DNA from 2 places in the Pseudomonas sp. LBUM1645 genome. Region 2 is predicted to be linked to the other one. Evidence: riboswitches for the same ligand, from Rfam matches in the RefSeq annotation. Region 2 holds a riboswitch; the other holds the start of a gene.
What was found. A riboswitch is a leader RNA that binds a small molecule or an ion and turns the genes downstream of it on or off. The one in region 2 is predicted to bind cobalamin.
Positions count from the first base shown of each region.

Region 1: linked by a shared signal. The riboswitch ahead of ACA079_RS18970 (CbtB domain-containing protein) and the one ahead of cobO (cob(I)yrinic acid a,c-diamide adenosyltransferase) in region 2 are both predicted to bind cobalamin.

Region 1 is NZ_CP166811.1:4,264,789-4,275,610, forward strand. It holds gene cobN (cobaltochelatase subunit CobN) at 1-643, opposite strand, end outside; gene cobW (cobalamin biosynthesis protein CobW) at 647-1,708, opposite strand; cobalamin riboswitch at 1,807-2,021, opposite strand; cobalamin riboswitch at 2,199-2,427, shown strand; gene ACA079_RS18970 (CbtB domain-containing protein) at 2,549-2,752, shown strand; gene ACA079_RS18975 (CbtA family protein) at 2,764-3,471, shown strand; gene ACA079_RS18980 (cobalamin biosynthesis protein) at 3,468-3,881, shown strand; gene cobM (precorrin-4 C(11)-methyltransferase) at 3,965-4,711, shown strand; gene nfuA (Fe-S biogenesis protein NfuA) at 4,858-5,442, opposite strand; gene ACA079_RS18995 (acyltransferase family protein) at 5,500-6,534, opposite strand; gene ACA079_RS19000 (fatty acid cis/trans isomerase) at 6,624-8,918, opposite strand; gene metH (methionine synthase) at 9,074-10,822, shown strand, end outside.
Region 2 is NZ_CP166811.1:5,179,056-5,189,877, forward strand. It holds gene ACA079_RS23355 (cobyric acid synthase) at 1-617, opposite strand, end outside; gene cobD (threonine-phosphate decarboxylase CobD) at 614-1,606, opposite strand; gene cbiB (adenosylcobinamide-phosphate synthase CbiB) at 1,599-2,507, opposite strand; gene bluB (5,6-dimethylbenzimidazole synthase) at 2,504-3,154, opposite strand; gene ACA079_RS23375 (cobyrinic acid a,c-diamide synthase CobB) at 3,151-4,533, opposite strand; gene cobO (cob(I)yrinic acid a,c-diamide adenosyltransferase) at 4,544-5,155, opposite strand; cobalamin riboswitch at 5,237-5,471, opposite strand; gene ACA079_RS23385 (hypothetical protein) at 5,626-6,210, shown strand; gene ACA079_RS23390 (PQQ-dependent sugar dehydrogenase) at 6,278-7,591, shown strand; gene ACA079_RS23395 (O-methyltransferase) at 7,685-8,338, opposite strand; gene ACA079_RS23400 (C40 family peptidase) at 8,354-8,890, opposite strand; gene ACA079_RS23405 (C40 family peptidase) at 9,056-9,706, opposite strand; gene hda (DnaA regulatory inactivator Hda) at 9,921-10,625, opposite strand.

The DNA.
Region 1 (10,822 bases), 910 kb from region 2:
TCGCCGCCTGCAAATGCGAGCGGTAGAACAGCACCGCCGCAACCGGTTGACCGGCCTGCCAGTCGGCTTGCCAATCCCTCAGTTCAGCGGGGCTTTTATGCGGATGGTAAATCGCCGTGCGCGGTAGGGTTTGCGGCTCGGCCCAGGCGTAGTCGCGATCCAGCCAACGATTGGCGAGGCAGTGGAAAAAATCGAGGGCATTGCTCATGCCGCCCTGACGCAGAAACTGCCAGAGGCGATCGCGGTCTTCCGCACCCACCGTGCTTAGCTCGCTGAGTTCCGGGTCCGGGCGGTCATCGCCGGGGACCAGAATCAGCTGCACGCCGCGCTCCGACAGTTGGACCAGTTGCTCGACGCCGTAACGCCAATAGGCGATGCCACCGTGCAGCGAAATCAAAATGACCTTGGCGTGGCGCAGCACTTCGTCGACATACAGGTCGACCGACGCGTGGTTCTGCACCTGCATCGGGTTGGCCAGGCGCACGCTCGGGTAATCGTCGGGCAACTGCTGCGCGGCTTCGGCGAGCAGCGCGAGGCTGGAGTCGCCGCTGCACAGGATCACCAGCTCGGCGGGGGTTTGTCCAAGGTCGGCAATGTTGTCATCCGACACGAAACCGCCGGGCTGGGTCCTGAGCAGGTGCATGGCTTAAACGCTGAGCGCAGCGCGCAATTGCGCTTCAAGCAGAGTGGCGTCCAGTTCCTGACCGATCAACACCAGACGCGTGGTGCGCGCTTCATCGGCGCCCCACTGACGGTCGAAGTGCTTGTCGAAACGTGTACCCACGCCCTGGATCAGCAGGCGCATCGGTTTGTTCGGGATCGCCGCGAAACCTTTAACGCGCAGGATGCCGTGCTGGACCACCAGTTGGGTCAGCGCGTCCAGCAGCAGGCTTTCGTCGGCTTGCGGCAGTTCGATGGAGATGGAGTCGAAGGCATCGTGGTCGTGATCGTCTTCGCCTTCATGGTGGTGATCGTGATGGCTGTGACGGCTGTCGATGTGTTCTTCGGAGCCGGCGCCGAGGCCGATCAGCACGTCCAGTGGCACGCGACCGCTGCTGGCTTCGATGACTTTCACCGCAGGCGGCAGTTCTTCAGCGACTTCCAGGCGAACACGGGCCAGGTCTTCAGGGCTGATCAGGTCGGCCTTGTTGAGGATCACCAGGTCGGCGCTGGCCAGTTGGTCGGCGAACAGCTCGTGCAGCGGCGATTCGTGGTCCAGGTTCGGGTCGAGTTTGCGCTGGGCATCGACCTGGTCCGGGAACGCGGCGAAGGTGCCAGCGGCGACCGCTGGGCTGTCGACCACGGTGATGACCGCGTCAACGGTGCAGGCGCTACGGATTTCCGGCCACTGGAAGGCTTGCACCAGCGGTTTTGGCAGGGCCAGGCCGGAGGTTTCGATGAGGATGTGGTCGAGGTCGCCGCGACGGGCGACCAATTCGCGCATCACCGGGAAGAATTCTTCCTGAACGGTGCAGCACAGGCAGCCGTTGGCCAGCTCGTAGACGCGGCCGTTGGCTTCTTCTTCAGTGCAGCCGATGGAGCACTGCTTGAGGATTTCGCCGTCGATGCCCAGCTCGCCGAACTCGTTGACGATCACCGCAATGCGACGGCCCTGAGCGTTGTCGAGCATGTGCCGCAGCAAGGTGGTTTTGCCCGAGCCGAGGAAGCCGGTAACGATGGTGACGGGGAGTTTGGCCAGTGTTTTCATCGGATGCCCTTTGGCAAGGTGGCGGGCATACGGGACGACGACCGCTGCTGCATAGGCGCGCGGAAGATTTCGCCACCGGATCACCCCGCCCGGTTGTAGTGAGAATTCGTTTCGAGGCAGGTCTCCTGGCTGACGGTGTGCCGGGCTTGTGGGCCTGGCATTCGCTGCGCCTTCCCGCGAACCCGTTGCACAGGGTTTGCAGTGGCGTGGCAGCGAACATCACCGTTCACAGTTGCGGGGGCAGCCGCGGCATCGACCGCGTTCCCTTCTTAGCTTCGACAAACGCCGAAGAACCTCGAAAGCGCAAGGCTACGCATCGTGTGGGGGCGGGTCAATGTCTTGTGCCGACCCTCAGGACGCTATCGCGGGCAAGCCTTGCTCCTACAAGAGCGCCGCCGTCCTGTAGGAGCAAGGCTTGCCCGCGATTGACGCGCCTCAGTCCCGAGTTGAGAACCCATGCCAATTGACTCTCCGCCCCCGCCCATGCTCTCCTACACGCCTTGTTACGGGTGCCCTTCACAGGGTGAAACGGGAAACCGGTGAATCATGTGCTTTACTCTAAAGTCATGTCAGTCCGGTGCTGCCCCCGCAACGGTAAGCGAGCGAAGCGTCAGATCCACTGTGCCAGCAGTTCGGCATGGGAAGGTGATGCTTGCAGGTCAAGGCGAAAGCCTGCGCCCCTCGTGAGCCCGGAGACCGGCCCGCAACACAAAGTGACCATTACGATCACTGAATAACAAACCCGCGGTGGGCGGGCGCTGTTTGAACCTCTGCGTGCCCGACTCGCAGGGGTCTTCCATGCGCTCTATATCACCCGCTGACAGACCAGAGGGAAGCGCCATGTCGATCATCAGCAGCACCGGCAGCAACACCGATAAGAGCACCGCCAGCACCACCACTACCCTGACTCAACGCCTGACCGCCGCCGCATGCGCGTCGATCCTGGGTGCGTGCCTTGTGTATTTCGCCGGTTTCTCGCACATCGAAGCGGTGCACAACGCCGCTCACGATACCCGCCACAGCTCTGCATTCCCGTGCCATTGAGACCTGCTGACATGATCAAGCGTATTGCGCAAACCGCAGGGTTCACCGGGCTGCTGGCCGCCCTGTTGCTGACCCTGCTGCAAAGCTTCTGGGTGGCTCCGCTGATTTTGCAGGCCGAGACCTACGAAAAATCCGAGCCCGCCGCTGTTGAAGTTCACGAACACGCCCCGGGCGCTGTCGCCGCTCACACCCACGACGCCGAAGCCTGGGAACCGGAAGACGGCTGGCAGCGCGTGCTGTCCACCACAGGTGGCAATCTGGTGGTCGCTGTCGGTTTCGCCCTGATGCTCGCCGGTCTCTACACCTTGCGCGCACCGACCAAAACCTCCCAAGGCCTGCTTTGGGGCCTGGCCGGTTACGCCACGTTCGTGCTGGCACCGACCCTCGGTCTGCCGCCCGAGCTGCCGGGCACTGCCGCAGCTGATTTGGCGCAGCGGCAGATCTGGTGGATCGGCACGGCTGCCTCCACCGCGGTCGGCATCGCATTGATCGTGTTCAGTCGTCACTGGCTGATGAGAGTGCTCGGCGTGGCAATCCTGGCTGTTCCTCATGTGATCGGCGCACCACAACCGGAAGTCCACTCGATGATGGCTCCAGAAGCCCTGGAAGCTCAGTTCAAAATCGCTTCGCAGCTGACCAACGTGGCATTCTGGCTGGCCTTGGGCCTGATCAGTGCCTGGTTGTTCCGCCGCAAAAGCGATAGTCAATACCACGCATGACTGAGATCAGCACAGCGCCGACTTTAGTGGTCGGCCTGGGCTGCCAGCGCGGCTGCCCTGTCAGCACGCTGCGGGCGCTGCTCGATCAGGCGTTACAGGCTCATAAAATCGAACTTCACCAGATCAAGGCCCTGGCCAGCATCGACCTGAAGCGCGAAGAGCCTGGCTTGATCGAATTGGCCGAACAGCTTGCGTTACCATTGCAGTATTTCAGCTGCGAACAATTGGCCGTCTATCAACCGCAACTCAGCCATCGTTCAGACATCGCATTCGAACGCACCGGCTGCTACGGCGTCGCGGAAAGTGCCGCCCTGGCCCTGGCCGAACACCTGGCCCAGGCACCGGCAAAATTGCTGATATCACGACAAAAATATGCCCAGGCCACCATGGCATTGGCCGGCGCTGCATAAAATCCCCGATAATCCCCGCCTTCGATCATGAGCAATCTTCATCTGAAGCCTTGCCCAGCCCCTTTTTCTCACAGGAACCGACGATGACCGTCTACTTCATTGGCGCAGGTCCCGGCGACCCGGAACTGATCACCGTCAAAGGCCAACGGCTGATTCGCAGCTGCCCGGTGATCATCTATGCCGGCTCCCTGGTGCCGACCGCCGTGCTGGATGGCCATCGCGCCGAACAAGTGGTCAACAGCGCCGAACTGCACCTGGAACAGATCATCGAGCTGATCAAATCCGCCCATGCCAAGGGCCAGGACGTGGCGCGGGTGCACTCTGGCGACCCGAGCCTTTATGGTGCGATTGGCGAGCAGATTCGCTACCTGCGCGAACTCGACATCCCGTTTGAAATCATTCCCGGCGTCACGGCCACGGCGGCCTGCGCGGCGCTTCTGGGCGCGGAACTGACGTTACCGGACGTGTCGCAGAGCGTGATCCTGACCCGCTACGCCGACAAAACCGCGATGCCCGCCGGCGAAGAGCTCAGCAGCCTGGCGCAGCACGGGGCGACCATGGCGATTCATCTGGGGGTCAATCATCTGGAGAAAATCCTGGCCGAATTGCTGCCGCATTACGGCGCGGATTGCCCGATCGCGGTGATTCACCGGGCGACCTGGCCGGATCAGGATTGGGTGGTGGGGACGCTTGAAGACATTGCCGCGAAGGTTGAAGCCAAGGGGTTTCGACGCACGGCGTTGATTTTGGTGGGTCGGGTTTTGGGCAGTGATCACTTCAGTGAGTCATCGCTGTACCGTGCCGGGCATGCGCATTTGTATCGGCCATAGGGCCTCATCGCGAGCAAGCTCGCTCCCACAGTTGACCGCATTCCAATGTGGGAGCGAACTTGCTCGCGAAGGCGTCATTGAATTTGACCCATAAAAAAACGGCACTCACGGGTGCCGTTTTTTTATGTCTGCAGCGAACACCTTACTTAGTAGTAGGCGTTTTCTTTCTGCGTGTGGTCGGTGACGTCACGAACGCCCTTGAGCTCTGGAATGCGCTCGAGCAAGGTGCGCTCGATGCCTTCGCGCAAGGTGACGTCTGCCTGGCCGCAGCCTTGGCAACCGCCGCCGAACTTCAGCACGGCGATGCCGTCTTCGACCACATCGATCAGGCTGACCTGACCGCCGTGGCTGGCCAGCCCCGGGTTGATCTCGGTTTGCAGGTAATAGTTGATACGCTCGTTGATCGGGCTGTCGGCATTGACCATCGGTACTTTGGCGTTTGGCGCCTTGATGGTGAGCTGGCCGCCCATACGGTCGGTGGCGTAGTCGACTACCGCATCGTCCAGGAAAGCTTCGCTGAACGAGTCGATGTAAGCGGTGAAGCTTTTCAGCCCCAGCGCCGTGTCTTCAGGTTTTTCTTCGCCCGGCTTGCAGTAGGCAATGCAGGTTTCGGCGTACTGGGTGCCAGGCTGGGTGATAAAGACGCGGATGCCGATACCTGGGGTGTTCTGCTTGGAGAGCAGATCAGCCAGATAATCGTGGGCGGCGTCGGTAATGGTAATAGCGGTCATGGAAACTCCTCGCAGGCTTGGGCGCAGTTTACGCCAATCATCGCGCCGTACAAAGTCCTAGTATTTTTGTCGGGAAAGAGCTGGAACTGCCTCGATAGCCAATTCGCCGTCGATTCGGCCTTTAAGCCACCGATAGCTGCATTTTTCCACCCATTCGTAACTTGCCCACGAGCCCAGACCGATTGTCGCGGCACAAACGGCGAACATCACGTAGGGATTGATGCCATAACGCTGTGCGACAAAACCACCCGCAGACAGCACCAACACGTGCATCAGGTACACCGAGTAGGAGCAATCGCCCAGCAGTTTGAGCACCCGACTGTTCTCGAAATAGCGCTCCAGCGCCATGCACGCCATCACCAGCACCGCGCTCGGCAAGCCCCAGGCCAGCAACCGTGGCTGCGGCGCCAGGTGATAAATCGCCAGCAACGCGCCGCCAATGCCCAGCAACGGTAGCCACAATCCGGGTCTGATCCAGCCGCGACGGTAGATCATGCCGATGGCGATCCCCAGCAAGAATTCATAAACAATGTCCGAGCGGTAGAACTCGCTGATCCAGCCGTAGCCGGTCCAGACCTGACCCACGGCAAACAGTAGCGCGGCGACAATCAGCAGCCGAACCTGCAAGCGGAACAGCAGCGCCCAGGCAAACAGCACGTAGAAGAGCATTTCGTAGTTGAGGGTCCAGCCGACGTTGAGCGTCGGATAAATCCCGTAGCCACCGGGGTTTTCAGTAGGAATGAACAACAGCGACAGCAGGAAATGCGACCAGTTGACGGTCTGATCCGGCAGAACCGGTTGAGCGAATACCACCAGCAGCGCCATCAACACCGTATACAGCCAGTACGCCGGAACGATGCGGAACAGCCGATACAGCAGAAAGCGCCCCGGCGGCAGTGATTTGCCCTCGGTGGACAGGAAAATCACCAGACCACTGATGACGAAGAAGATGTCGACGCCCACCGCGCCCTTGTCGATGAACATCTGCCCCACCGGTCCACGGGCCTGGAAGTCGAAGAATATCTGCATGAAATGGTGGCAGACCACCGTCCAGGCCGCGAGCGCGCGCAGTGCCTGTACTGAAATCAACATCGACGGCCCTCCCGATCGCATTCCCCAAATCACCACAGGGTTTTTGTGGTGTCTCTGGATTGGGACAGCAGCTGCGATTCAAAGGTCGATCAAAGATTCTCGTACCGGTTCATGTCCAGCACGCCCTCTTCCGCCGGATCGGTCTCATGGACGTACCGGCTCAGGTCATGGAAGTAGAACCAGAACTGCGGATGGCTGCGGCGAATCCCCCAGCGCTCGACGATTTTTTCGAAGCGATTGGCGTCCTTGGCATTTTCCATCTCGTCCACGAACTCAGGCACTTGCTCGGCCGGGATATTGAACATGAAGTTCGGATAGCTGCTGAGCACGCCCGGGTAAATAGTCACTGTGTCGAGCCCTGGCTGATACCGCAGCGATTCACCGAGCAGGAACGCGACGTTACTGTGCGCGCGATTGCGCAGCAGGCTGTAGACCTCGCGCTTGCCGCTCGCGGTTTCGATGCGCAGCAGGGTCGCTTCCGGCAACTGATCGATAACCTTCAGCCCGGCCGCCGGACGCGAAGTCAGGCGACTCAACGCCTGCTCGGCGCTCTGCAAGGCCAGATCGATGTTCGGCCGCGAGCAATAAGCGCCGTCACAACGATTGATCGGATCAGGCTTGGCGTTGAGGTCGCCGTAACGGGTGAGCAACTGCAGGGCGAAATTGCGTTTCGGGTCCTTTTCGTCCAGTACCAGCGCCGTCTCTTTGTCGTTATCGATGGCCTCGTAGTCCAGCCACATCTTGAATTTGCCGCCGCTCTGGTACCAGTCGTCGAGGTAGTCGTCCCGCGAATCGGCCGGCATCAGACGCAGGAAATTCTGCTCAGCGCCGTTGCGGATCAGATCGAAGTACAGCCGGGTTTGCGCCTGATGGGAAACATTGCCGAACACGTCGAAGTTGACCGCCAACTGATAATAAGTGCGCTCCAGCAGCGGGAAGTCGAACAGCCACATCGTTTGCGGCACGTCACCGATCAGGCCTTTGTTCACCGAGGCACTGTCGAAATGCCGGAAGATCGTCAGCAAGGCGTTATCGTTGCCGGCCCATAAGCTCGACCAGCTCGGAGCCGGCGCATCAGCGTAACTGTCACGGCGCAGCGCCTCGTACTCGTTACGCTTGTCGCGGTAGTCATGCCACACGCTCAGGACGCTGCCGACATCGTCGTTCTGACCCGGCATCGCCAACAACGGCGTGGCCTGGCCGCGATACTTCGGATCGATGATGTAGAGGTCGTGCTCAGGCGCCTGGAACATTGCCCAGAAGTTATCGCGGATCACGTCGGTGGCGATCTGGCCGCGGCACACCGGGCCGCGAATAAATGTACGGACGAAGTATTCGGCGTTATCGAGCATGAATTGATAACGCGCCTGGGCCGGGATCGCCTCGAACGTGGTGAACGGATTGGCCCGACGCTCCGGCCCGTAGCCTGGCAAGGCGTTGACTTGCCAGTTGCCGTTATAGAAGAGGCTTTTGATCCGTGCCATCTTCGCCGCGCTCAACGGGTAAGTGATGTGGGTCTTCTGCACAATCACGCCTTGCACCGGCCACAAGCGGTAATACACCTGAGTGCCCGGATCGTCATTCGGACGGCGAGTGTTGATCAGGTCGATCGGCTGACCGGTCGGCGTGCGCGAACGTACCCATTGAAAAAAGTGCCCCGGCTCGCCGTCCTTGAAATAAAGATGAGCGAGAAACCAATGCTCGAACAACCAGCGCCCCACCAGGCTTTGCCGTGCGCCTGGTGCATTGAGCAGGTTTTCCCACTGCACCACCTGCAGCGCTTCTTTGGCGCTTGGCACCAGGCCTTGCTCGTCAATCGGCGCGCCGGACGCCAGCCAGCGTTGCAGCGTCTGGTATTGCTGATCGGTCAGGCCGGTGACCGCCAGCGGCATGCCCTCTTTGGGATGTGATTTGGCGTAGTTGTCAAACTCGGCCGGCAGGGTGCACATGTTTTCCCGGTTCAGACCAAGGACGATGTCCTCCGGCAGCTTGGCATTGGGTTGCAAAGGGGTTTTATGGCCCTGCTCAAGCATCCGCGCCATCAACGCGGCCTGACTGCCCTGAGCGTCGAGTACCGAATAAAAGTCCTTTTGCTGCCAGGCGCGTTTGCCGAAGGCGTCATAAAACAGCCGGGTCGGCGCGGCAGCCTGGCGGCGTTCGCCGTCGTAGACCGGGATCTTGGTCGCGCCACGGTTAGCGCCTTCGCCACTGCCCAGATTGAGCTGACAGGCGGCGTCATAGCAGGCATGGCAGGCCACACACTTTTCGGTGAAGATCGGTTGAATGTCGCGGCTGTAGGAAATGGCAGAGGAAATGGCCGGATCCTGCGCGGCAGCGCCCCAGCTTAAAAACAGCAAAACCATGCTGATGACGCGATAAGACATATCCCTGGTCCCGATCATGAAAAAACGCCGCGATTCTACCGGTCTGCACCCCACTCCAACATGAGCGATATTCATGCAAAACCGGGACATGCTCTAAAACCGCACAGGTTTGCTATTATCCCGCCCCTTCGTCATGGTCTTTCCGAGTAGTCCAAATGTCCGATCGCAGTGTTCGCCTTCAAGCTCTCAAGCACGCCCTCAAAGAGCGCATCCTGATTCTCGATGGCGGCATGGGCACGATGATCCAGAGCTACAAGCTCGAAGAGCAGGATTACCGCGGCAAACGCTTCGCCGACTGGCCAAGTGACGTCAAGGGCAACAACGACCTGTTGATCCTGACGCGCCCGGACGTGATTGGCGCCATCGAGAAAGCCTACCTGGATGCCGGCGCCGACATTCTGGAAACCAACACCTTCAACGCCACCCAGGTGTCCCAGGCCGATTACGGCATGCAGGGCCTGGCGTACGAGCTAAACGTAGAAGGCGCACGTCTGGCGCGCAAGGTTGCAGACGCCAAGACCCTGGAAACCCCGGACAAGCCGCGCTTCGTCGCCGGTGTTCTCGGCCCTACAAGCCGCACCTGCTCGCTGTCGCCTGACGTGAACAACCCCGGCTACCGCAACGTGACCTTCGATGAACTGGTGGAAAACTACACCGAGGCCACCAAAGGCCTGATCGAAGGCGGCGCCGACCTGATCCTGATCGAAACCATTTTCGACACCCTGAACGCCAAAGCGGCGATCTTCGCGGTGCAAGGTGTATACGAAGAACTCGGCGTCGAATTGCCGATCATGATTTCCGGCACCATCACCGATGCCTCCGGCCGTACGCTCTCCGGCCAGACCACCGAAGCGTTCTGGAACTCCGTGGCCCACGCCAAGCCGATTTCGGTCGGTCTGAACTGCGCCCTCGGCGCCAGCGAGTTGCGTCCGTACCTGGAAGAGCTGTCGAACAAGGCCAGCACCCACGTCTCCGCGCACCCGAACGCCGGCCTGCCGAACGAATTCGGCGAGTACGACGAACTGCCGTCGGAAACCGCAAAAGTCATCGAAGAGTTCGCCCAAAGCGGCTTCCTCAACATCGTCGGCGGCTGCTGCGGCACTACGCCGGGCCATATCGAAGCCATCGCCAAAGCGGTGGCCGGTTATGCGCCGCGTGAAATTCCGGATATTCCAAAGGCCTGCCGCCTCTCGGGTCTGGAACCGTTCACCATCGATCGCAACTCGTTGTTCATCAACGTCGGCGAGCGCACCAACATCACCGGTTCCGCCAAGTTCGCCCGCCTGATCCGTGAAGACAACTACACCGAAGCCCTGGAAGTCGCCCTGCAACAGGTCGAAGCCGGCGCCCAGGTGATCGACATCAACATGGACGAAGGGATGCTCGATTCGAAGAAGGCCATGGTGACCTTCCTCAATCTGATTGCCGGTGAACCAGACATCTCCCGCGTACCGATCATGATCGACTCCTCCAAGTGGGAAGTGATCGAAGCCGGCCTCAAGTGCATCCAGGGCAAGGGCATCGTCAACTCCATCAGCATGAAGGAAGGCGTCGAGCAGTTCATTCATCACGCCAAACTGTGCAAACGCTACGGCGCCGCAGTCGTCGTGATGGCCTTCGACGAAGCCGGCCAGGCCGACACCGAAGCGCGCAAGAAAGAAATCTGCAAACGCTCCTACGACATTCTGGTCAACGAAGTCGGCTTCCCGCCGGAAGACATCATCTTCGACCCGAACATCTTCGCCATCGCCACCGGCATCGAAGAACACAACAACTACGCTGTCGATTTCATCAACGCCTGTGCCTACATCCGCGACGAACTGCCGTACGCGCTGACCTCCGGTGGTGTGTCCAACGTGTCGTTCTCGTTCCGTGGCAACAACCCGGTGCGCGAGGCGATCCAC
Region 2 (10,822 bases):
GGTTGCAGCAAAGCGATATCGCCGCGAAACCGGTTGATGATAAAGCCTTTGACCCGCGCCTGCTCGCTGGGCGACAGCAGTTCCAGCGTGCCCACCAGATGCGCAAAAACGCCACCGCGATTGATGTCGGCAATCAGCACCACCGGACAATCCACCGCTTCGGCAAAGCCCATGTTGGCGATGTCACCGGCACGCAGATTGATCTCGGCCGGCGAGCCCGCGCCTTCGACCATGACCACTGGATAAGCTGCGCTCAGCCGTTCATGAGAGGCCAGCACCGCTTGCATGGCGATGGCTTTGTAGTCGTGATACGCAACGGCGTTCATCGTCGTGACCGCACGACCATGGATGATCACTTGGGCGCCGGTGTCGCTGTTGGGTTTGAGCAGCACCGGGTTCATGTCGGTGTGCGGCTCAAGGTTGGCGGCTTGAGCCTGCACCGCTTGCGCGCGACCGATCTCGCCACCGTCGGCGGTCACGGCACTGTTGAGCGCCATGTTCTGTGGTTTGAACGGCACGACGCTGACACCCTGACGCGTGACCCAGCGGCACAACGCCGTCACCAACGTGCTTTTACCGGCGTCGGAAGTGGTGCCTTGCACCATCAACGTAGTCATTGGGTTTCCTTGGCGTAGGCTTCGAACGCTTGCGCGAGACGTGTCCAGTCGGTTTCATCAGCGGGCAAGCCGAAACGCAGGCTGCTGTTGTGCGTGAACAACCGCAGCAGAATGCCGCGCCGGGCCATGAACTCATGCAGGGCTTCGGCGCGCTCGGTGATCAGCCATTGAAACAACGCGCAGCCGCCTTGGGGTTTGAAGCCGTGCTGTTCAAGCAGCAGCGCAAGACGTTCACTGGCTTCATCAGCGCGAACCCGTTGCCGGGCATGCCCTTCGGTATCCCGCAGACAGGCCTGACCCAGCACCCGCGTCGGCCCGCTGACCGCCCACGGTCCCACTTGCTCGGCCAGCAATTTGAGCAACTTGCGCTCGGCCAGCACGAAACCCAGGCGCACACCGGCCAGGCCGAAAAACTTGCCGAAGGAACGCAGCACGATCAACCCGACCTGATTGGCAAAAGGTGCCAGGCTCAGCTGTGGTGTGTTGTCCATGAACGCCTCGTCCACCACCAGCCAGCCACCGCGCTGCGCCAGCCGCGAATGCCAGTCGAGCAGCCGACTCGGTGTCAGGCTCAGGCCGGTAGGATTGTTCGGGTTGACCACCACCAACACGTCGAGGCTGTCGAGAAAGAAGTCGACTTCCTGCTCCAGCACTTCACGCACGATGTAGCCATTACGGCGCCACGCTTCGGCGTGTTCGGCGTAACACGGCGAGAGCACGCCGACCTTGCCGACCCGGCGCAAACGCGGCAGCAACTGGATCGCCATTTGCGAGCCGGCCACCGGCAGCACCTGAGCAGCGCCGTAATAATCACAGGCCGCCTGCTCCAGACCGTCATCGGTTTCCGGCAACCGCGCCCAGGCCCGCAACGGAATCTCCGGGACCGGAAACGGCCAGGGCGCGAGGCCGCTGGACAGGTCGAGCCAATCGGCTTCGGCGATGCCGTAATCGAGCGCCGCCTTGCGTAACCGACCACCGTGCTCAAGCATAAAATTCAGCCCCCACGCAGAGGATCAGCAACCATAACCATACCCCGCGCTGGACCAATTGCCAGCCGCGGTCGATGGAGTCGGCATCCGCCGGCATGCCTTCGCCCAGTTGCGGACGCTGATGCAGTTCACCGTGATAAATCGCCGCCCCGCCCAACTCGACGCCAAGCGCACCGGCACCGGCCGCCATCACCGGACCGGCATTCGGGCTGTCCCAGGTCGGGCCCTGGGTACGCCAGCATTTCAGCGCCAGTCGGGTTTTGCCCAGCAGCGCGTAGGTCAACGCCACCAGGCGTGCAGGAATGTAGTTGAGGACGTCGTCGATCTTTGCCGCCGCCCAGCCGAAACGCTCGAAACGTTCGTTGCGGTAACCCCACATCGCATCCAGCGTGTTGCTCAAACGGTAGAGCACCACGCCAGGCGCACCGGCCACAGCAAACCAGAACAGCGCAGCGAATACCGCGTCGCTGCCGTTCTCCAGCACCGATTCTGTGGCGGCGCGGGCGACTTCGGTTTTATCCAGTTCGCTGGTCTGGCGGCTGACCAGATAACTGACACGTTTGCGTGCCTCGTCCAGATCATCACTGCGCAGCGCCTTGGCCACCGGCTCGACGTGTTCACCGAGGCTGCGCATGCCGAGGGCGCAATAGAGCACCAGAATCTCGACGATCCAGCCGACGTAGGGCGCCCAGGAAAACGCCGTGGCCAGCAGGGTCAGCGGCAACACCGCGATCACCCAGGCAGTCACGCCATGGCTGCGCCAGCCGCGACCTTCACCATTGAAACGTTGCTCGATGCGGTCGGCAAAACGGCCGAACGCCACCAGCGGATGCCAGCGTTTGGGTTCACCCAGCAGCGCATCCAGCGCAACCGCGGCGACACTCAACAACGCCACACTCATTGACTCACTCCCCAATAATTTTCATACAGCAGCTCACTGAGTGGACGCGCCTGCGCCCAGCCTTCGAGTACCAGCATCGGCGCCGGATAGAATTCCTTGACCGGGCCGAGACAAAGAACGGCCAACGGCTTGGCTCCGGCGGGCAAACCCAGCAAGTCCGCCAGTGCTTGCGGCTCGAACAGCGAGACCCAGCCCATGCCCAATCCTTCAGCGCGGGAGGCCAGCCAGAGGTTCTGGATCGCGCAGGACAACGAGGCCATGTCCATTTCCGGCATCGTGCGGCGGCCGAAGATGTGACGCTCGCGATCGTCCATCAGCGCAGCGACCAACACCTCGGCGCAGTCGTTGATGCCTTCGACTTTGAGCTTCATGAATTCGTCGGTGCGCTCGCCGAGGGCTTCGGCGGTGCGGATGCGTTCTTCTTCCACCAACAACTGGATCTTGCCGCGCAGGGCTTGATCACTGATGCGGATGAACCGCCAGGGCTGCATCAGGCCGACACTCGGCGCCTGATGCGCGGCTTCGAGCAGGCGCCGCAGTAACTCGGGCTCGACCGTGCCGCCGCTGAAATGACGCATGTCACGGCGTTCGCCGATGGCGCGATAAACCGCTTCGCGTTCAGCCTCGGAAAATGCGTTGTCAGTCATGGCCTCTTCGCGAGCAAGCTCGCTCCCACAGGGTTCGTGTGATCCATTGTGGGAGCGAGCTTGCTCGCGATGGCGGCCTCAAGGTCAGGCGCAAACAATGCGGCTACAGCAGTTGGATTGGACGGGAAATAAAAATGCACATAAGAGGCAGTCATCCGCCCCTCACGATAAACCGCCTCCGCCCCTCGCCCGCCGTTAGGGCTCAAGCCACGAGCAATCGGCTCAAGCTCGGTACTGGTCAGCGAGTGGTGATAGGTGTGCCCGCGCAACGAACCTTCCGGCAACTCGACTGCCTGCAACGCCAGCGCGGCCAGACGCTTTTGCATCACCGCATCCCCGGCCAGCAAGCCGACCAGTTCAGCGCGAGTGCCCTCGACATCGGTCAACGAATCGAGCAGATAAAGCATGCCGCCGCACTCGGCCAACAATGGTTTACCTGCCGCATGGTGAGCGCGGATTGCGGCCAGCATCGTAGTGTTCTGTGACAGCGCCACATGATGCAATTCGGGATAACCGCCCGGCAGATAGAGGCTGTCTGCCTCCGGCAATTGCGTGTCACGGATCGGCGAGAAAAACAGCAACTCAGCGCCCATGGCGCGGAGCAGATCCAGGCTTGCGCCGTAAGTGAAGGCGAACGCTTCGTCACGGGCCACAGCAATCCGCACACCAGCCAGCAACGGCTCGGCAACGATCACATCAGGCGCGGCGAATTCCACCGCTGGTGGCAGCGCGACCTCGCAGCTGCTGGCCAGTGCATCGGCCGCCGCATCGAGACGCAGATCGAGATCGTTCAACTCACTGGCCTGAACCAACCCGAGGTGCCGACTCGGCAATTCGATACCGGTTTCCCGGGACAAAGCGCCGTACCAGCGCAAACCTTCAGTGAGGCTGCCTTCCAGTAACTGCGCGTGACGCAGGGTGCCGACGCGGTTGGCCAGCACACCGGCAAACGGCAAGTCCGGCTGATAACGCGCCAGCCCCAACGCCAGTGCGCCAAAGGTCTGCGCCATGGCAGTGCCGTCGATCACACCCAGCACTGGCACACCGAAATGCCGCGCCAGATCAGCACTGGACGGAGTGCCGTCAAACAACCCCATCACGCCTTCGATGAGGATCAGATCGGCTTCGCCTGCGGCCTCCCACAACAGCCGACGACTTTCCTGCTCGCCGACCATCCACATATCCAATTGATAAACCGGCGCACCGCTGGCGCGCTCGAGAATCATCGGGTCGAGAAAATCGGGGCCGCACTTGAACACGCGAACCTTGCGCCCCTGATTGCGATGCAAACGGGCCAGTGCGGCGGTGACGGTGGTCTTGCCCTGACCGGAGGCCGGCGCGGCAATCAATACCGCCGGGCAATGACGATGGCTATTCATAAAGTGCAGCTCACAACTCGACGCCTTTTTGCGCTTTGATCCCGGCCTGGAATGCGTGCTTGATCACGCCCATTTCGGTGACGGTGTCGGCCAGTTCGATCATCTCCGGCTTGGCGCCGCGACCGGTGACCACCACGTGCTGCATCGGCGGACGGGCCTGCAAGTCGCTGAGCACTTGATCGAGATCCAGATAACCGTGCTTGAGTGCGATGTTCAATTCATCCAGCACCACCAGGCCGATCGACGGGTCACGCAGCAATTCGCACGACACCGCCCACGCGGCTTCAGCGGCGGCGATGTCACGCTGGCGATCCTGGGTTTCCCAGGTGAAGCCCTCGCCCATCACATGAAAACGCACCTGTTCCGGGAAGCGCCGGAAGAACAGTTCTTCGCCGGTGCTGCTGCGTCCTTTAATGAACTGCACCACGCCACACTGCATGCCGTGGCCCATGGACCGGGCGAGCATGCCGAAAGCCGAGCTGCTTTTACCTTTGCCGTTGCCGGTCAGCACCAGCAGCAGGCCACATTCATTCGGGGAGTTGGCAATGCGTTCGTCGATCACGGCTTTTTTGCGCAGCATGCGCGCCAGATGACGTTCGTCACGATCAGGGGTATCAGTCATGGGGGAGCTCTCCGTTGAGGCTGGATAACGGCGGGCAGGCACAAGAATAGACGGCAAAAAGCCTGGCATCGCCCACCGTGATGCCGCTGGATGGATCAGGCCGGTCTCCGGGCTCATGAGCGGCGTTTTGCCTGACTGCGCGCCTTCCCATGTCGACAGTCGACACAGTGGCTCAAGGCGCAGTCTTCACTCATTTACCGTTGCGGGGGCAGCGCCGGGATCATGGCTCTTCGTCGCTTGAAGAGAGTCACTCACCGGCTTCCCTGTTTCACTCTGTCGACCAAGGTCACAGAGCACCTGAAACAAGCCGCGAAGGTTAGAGGGTTGGGGATGGAGCGTCAATTGAAGACGGGCAGCGTGCGAGCGAATAACTGCCGTCGATCAATTATCTGACGCCAATCTTGTGCCACACTCTCAGCAGTGATATCAAAGAGCCACAACCTCACAACACAATAACAAGGGTGAGCCACATGCAAGGCATGATCATCAGCAATCCGAAGCTGGAATTCCTGCGCCCGGTGCTGGAACGCTGGTTTGACTGTATCGACCGCTACAACGCCGTGCGCGGCGATAACGACACGCCTTACTGGTTCGACGAAAAAGCCAACCTGAGCCTGCTGTCCGCCGCGGCCTGGATGGCGGAAATGGTCACGCTGCAACAAACACCGACCCGTAAACAGACCGAAGAAGGCGAACGCAATGGCCGCGCCGATCTGTTTATCGCGACCAGCGAAGAACGCGCTTACCTTCAGGCGACCCAGCGCTGGCCACGCGTCAACAGCCTGAACCTGACTCAAGCATTGCAGGACATCACCAGCGATGCCAAACGCATCAGCTACGCCAGCGACCTGAAACTCGGCTGCCTGTTCGTTGCGCCACAAAAAGCCCAACAAAGCGCCACCCCGGAAGAACTCCAGGACATGGTCGACGATCTGCAAAAGGAACACACCTGCGCGGTCGCCTGGTACTTCCCCTATGCCTATCGCAAGTTGCGCAACGAAGCCGGCAACTATCACCCCGGCATTGCCGTGCTGTTCAAGGAAGCCCGCGGCTGACGGTTGAACCATCGCGCACCTGCGCTTCTCTACTGATTAGGTCAATGCATTCATAGGGAAGATCAGCATGCGCAAGCCCCAGCTCGCTCTCGTCATCGTGCTCGCCGGAGGGCTTGCCGCCTGTGGTGAAAACGCCAGGCTGCAAGTCTCCGACGGCACCGGCCCGTCGCCCAAGCTGCCAGAACCGAACAAAACCCTGATCCCGACGATGAACATCGCCCCGGCGATCGGCTGGCCGGACGGCACGAAACCCATCGCTGCGACAGGGACTCAGGTGGCGGCTTTTGCCGAAGGTCTCGATCACCCGCGCTGGCTTTACGTGTTACCTAACGGCGACGTGCTGGTGGCCGAAACCAACGCACCACCCAAACCCGATGACGGCAAAGGTATTCGTGGTTGGGTCATGGGCAAAGTCATGGGCCGTGCCGGCGCCAAAGTACCGAGCCCGAATCGCATCACGCTGCTGCGGGACAAGGACCACGACGGCATCGCCGAAACCCGCACAGTGTTCCTGGAAAACCTAAACTCACCCTTCGGCATGACCTTGGTCGGCAATGACCTGTACGTCGCCGACACGGATCGCTTGCTGCGTTTCCACTATGAAAACGGCGAGACGGCGATCAAGTCGCAGCCGATGAAGGTGATCGACTTGCCGGGCGGTACGCTGAATCACCACTGGACCAAAAACGTCATCGCCAGCAAGGACGGCAGCAAGCTGTACGTCACGGTGGGCTCCAACAGCAACGTGGCCGAAAACGGCATGGACAAGGAAGAAGGTCGCGCGGCGATCTGGGAAGTAGATCGCGCCACCGGCAACCATCGGATCTTCGCCTCGGGGATTCGCAATCCAAACGGCCTGGCCTGGGAACCTCGGAGCGGCGCATTGTGGACGGCGGTCAACGAGCGCGACGAAATCGGCAGCGATCTGGTGCCGGACTACATCACTTCAGTGAAGGACGGCGGGTTCTACGGTTGGCCTTACAGTTATTACGGCCAGCACGTCGACATCCGCGTCGAGCCGCAAAACCCCGACCTGGTGGCCAAGGCCATTGCTCCGGATTACGCGGTCGGCCCGCATACCGCATCGCTGGGCTTGACGTTCGCTGAGGGCAACAGACTGCCGGCGCAGTTCAAGGAAGGGGCATTCGTCGGCCAGCACGGCTCGTGGAATCGTAAACCGCACAGTGGCTACAAAGTGATTTTCGTGCCGTTCGCGGGAGGCAAACCGACTGGGCAACCGGTCGATGTGCTCACAGGTTTCCTCAACGCAGATGAGAAAGCCATGGGCCGGCCGGTAGGCGTGGTGATTGATCAGCAGGGGGATTTGTTGGTGGCGGATGACGTGGGCAATAAGGTGTGGCGCGTGTCAGCGGCCAAGTAAAAGTCAAAAGATCGCAGCCTGCGGCAGCTCCTACAGGGCGTACACCATCCACTGTAGGAGCTGCCGCAGGCTGCGATCTTTTTCAATAGGCGCCTACCTTTTGCGGCACAGCGTCAATCCATCACCTATCGGCAACAACGACAGATCCACACGCGAGTCATCCTTCAAGGCGCGATTGAGCGCCTGGATGGCTCGGGTGTCTTCGCTCTCGGGATTGTCCTCAAGCACCCGTCCGCTCCACAGCGTGTTATCAAACACCGCCAGACCGCCGACGCGCAGCAGACGTAATGCGTGCTCCAGATAGCGTGGGTAGTTGGCTTTGTCGGCATCGATGAAGATCAGATCGAATGGCGCTTGCTGATCCAGCTGAGCCAGGGTTTCCAGCGCGGGCGCCAGACGCAGATCAATCCGCTCGGCAAGCCCTGCTTCCTGCCAGTAACGGCGCGCGGTGGCGTTGTAGTCACCGGGTATGTCACAGCAGATCAGCGAGCCGTCATCCGGCAATGCAGCTGCCATGCACAAGGCGCTGTAACCGGTAAAGGTACCCACTTCCAGCAGACGCTTGGCGCCGGTGAGTTTCACCAGAAGCGCGAGGAACTGACCTTGCTCGGGCGCCACCTGCCAGCGAGCCATGGGCAGCGCTTGGGTTTCGTCACGCAAACGCTTGAGCAGCGGCGTTTCACGCAGGGAAACGTCGAGCAGGTATTGATACAGGGAATCGTCGAGATTGAGTGTGCGAGCGGTCATGACAACCTCTGCAATTTAGGGGTTGCGTGCCAAGTGCTCAGGTTGCAAGACGCGCTTGGCACTCAGATAGGCTTTCTGCCAGTAAGCCTTGGACAAGCTGTCGAGCTTCACCGTGCCACCGGTGGCGGGCGCATGGACGAAGCGACCTTCGCCGACGTAGATCCCGGCGTGGCTGACCTGAGAACCGCCATTGGTGGCGAAGAAGATCAGGTCACCGGTTTGCAGACCTTCCTTGCCCACGCTGGCCGCCTGCATGCTGATCATCTCGCGCGTGGTGCGCGGCAGGGAAATGCCGGCGACGTCACGGTAGACATAACCGATCAGCCCGCTGCAATCGAAACCCGAATCCGGCGTGTTGCCACCCCAGCGATACGGCGTGCCCACCAGGCCGAGCGCGCGGAACAAGACGTCTTCTGCCTCAGGGGAGAATGCTTGGGAGGAACTGAAAATAATGGGAGCGCGAACCACCGGCGCAGGGGGCGGTGTACGGCTGGCGCAGGCGCTGAGCAGCGCTGCGAAGAACATGATTGTGAGGCGGGCCGACGTCGACATATGCAGAGCATCCTGATCTGGCTGCGGCTTTTTCTGCAGGGGGCGCAGAAAAGAAAACCGCCTGCGCAGGACGCAGGCGGTTTGCCATCAATAATAGATCAGGATTCTAGCTGCTACGCGGCAAACTTCAAGTAAGACTTTAAGTTCACCTTACAAAAAGTCCGCTTACTTGCGAGCCGTGACGATCGTCGGGGCCGCAGTCGGTGCCATCGCGAGTGCGCGCTTGGCTTCGATGAAGGTTTTGCTCCAGTAGCTGTCGCCCAGGCTATCGATCCGGACACCACCACTACGGCGGCTGCTGGAATGGATGAACTGGTTGTCACCCAGGTAGATCCCGGCGTGACTGACGCGGCCGCGACGGCCATTGGTGGCGAAAAACAGCAAGTCGCCCGGCTCCAGTTTGCTGCGAGAAACCAGCGGAGCGTCGACGTTGATCATTTCGCGAGTGGAGCGTGGCAGGTTCAGACCGGCTTCTTCACGAAACAGGTAACCGATGAAGCCGCTGCAATCAAAGCCAGCTTCGGAGGTGCCACCGAAACGGTAACGGGTACCGATCAGGGACATGCCGCGTTCGAGGATGCTGTCAGCTAGAACCGGAAGCTGGTACGACTTGCCGCCGGCGAAGTCTGCCAGTTCTTTTTCGGTGGCCGCCTCTTCTTGAAAAAGAGCCTGCTGATAAAGAGCAGAAGATTGGGCGGTAGCAGAATTTTTAACCTGCTGTTGTTGCTCTTGCTGGGACACTGGAGAGTGGGCAGCGCAACCGAACAACAGGGTGACGAGTGCGAGGGGCACGAGGGGTGCAAAGCGATTTAGCATGGGCACGACCGTGGCTGATAGTTCTAAAGAAGCCGAGACTATGCCTACTATCATCCTCATTTGCAAATTCAATCGAACTTTATGTGACTTCTTGGTTTCGCGTTTACATCTAAGCGCTGAAGCCCGTTTTAGACACTCGCGCAGCCTGCAACCCTGTAGGAAAGCGGAATTCTCTACGCCTGAAGCATGCCAAAACCCGCTACAGGCCTTGGCTTTACCAGCCTAGCGTTTCTTTCAGGAACGGAATTGTCAGCTTGCGCTGAGCTTGAAGGGAAGCCTGATCGAGACGCTCAAGCAACTCGAAAAGTGCACTCATGCTGCGCGTACCGCGGGTCAAAATAAAATGCCCGACTTCATCGGTCAGGTGCAGGCCGCGACGAGAGGCGCGCAGTTGCAAGGCACGCAATTTGTCTTCGTCGGAGAGCGGACGCATCTGAAAGATCAGCGCCAACGTCAGGCGGGATTTGAGGTCCGCCAGCTTCACCGGCAGTTCACGCGGGGATGTCGACGCGGCGATCAACAGGCGTCGTCCGCTGTCACGCAGACGATTGAACAGATGGAACAACGCCTCTTCCCAATCCGCCCGACCGGCCACCGCCTGCAAATCATCCAGGCAGACCAGTTCGTACTGTTCGAGGTTGTCGAGGATGGCGATGCCGCGATCAAGCAGCTCGGCCAACGGCAAATACACCGCCGGCTCCCCCAGTTGCTCGAAGCGCAGGCAGGCCGCCTGCAACAAATGCGTACGCCCTACCCCGTCCTTGCCCCAGAGATAAATCAGGCTTTCGGTCCAGCCGGCGTCGGCTTCGCATAGCCGCTCGACATAGCCGAGTGCAGCGGCATTGGCGCCTGGATAGTAATTGATAAAGGTAGCGTCATCACGCAGACGCACACCTAGGGGCAGCTGAATCGGTTTCATGCTGACTGAACAGTTCCAAAGGAACCGTTAGTGGCCTCTGTGTAAAGTTTGCGAAGTTTATACCCGTGAGGCGGGTCGCACAATGCGACAGACCACAAGCAAAATCAAAGGTTTGCGTTAACGCACTGGTTTTATGACAGTTTCTTTGGCGGCGCATGTGACAGCCGCGCGAGGGATTCGGGTCAACCTGGCAATGA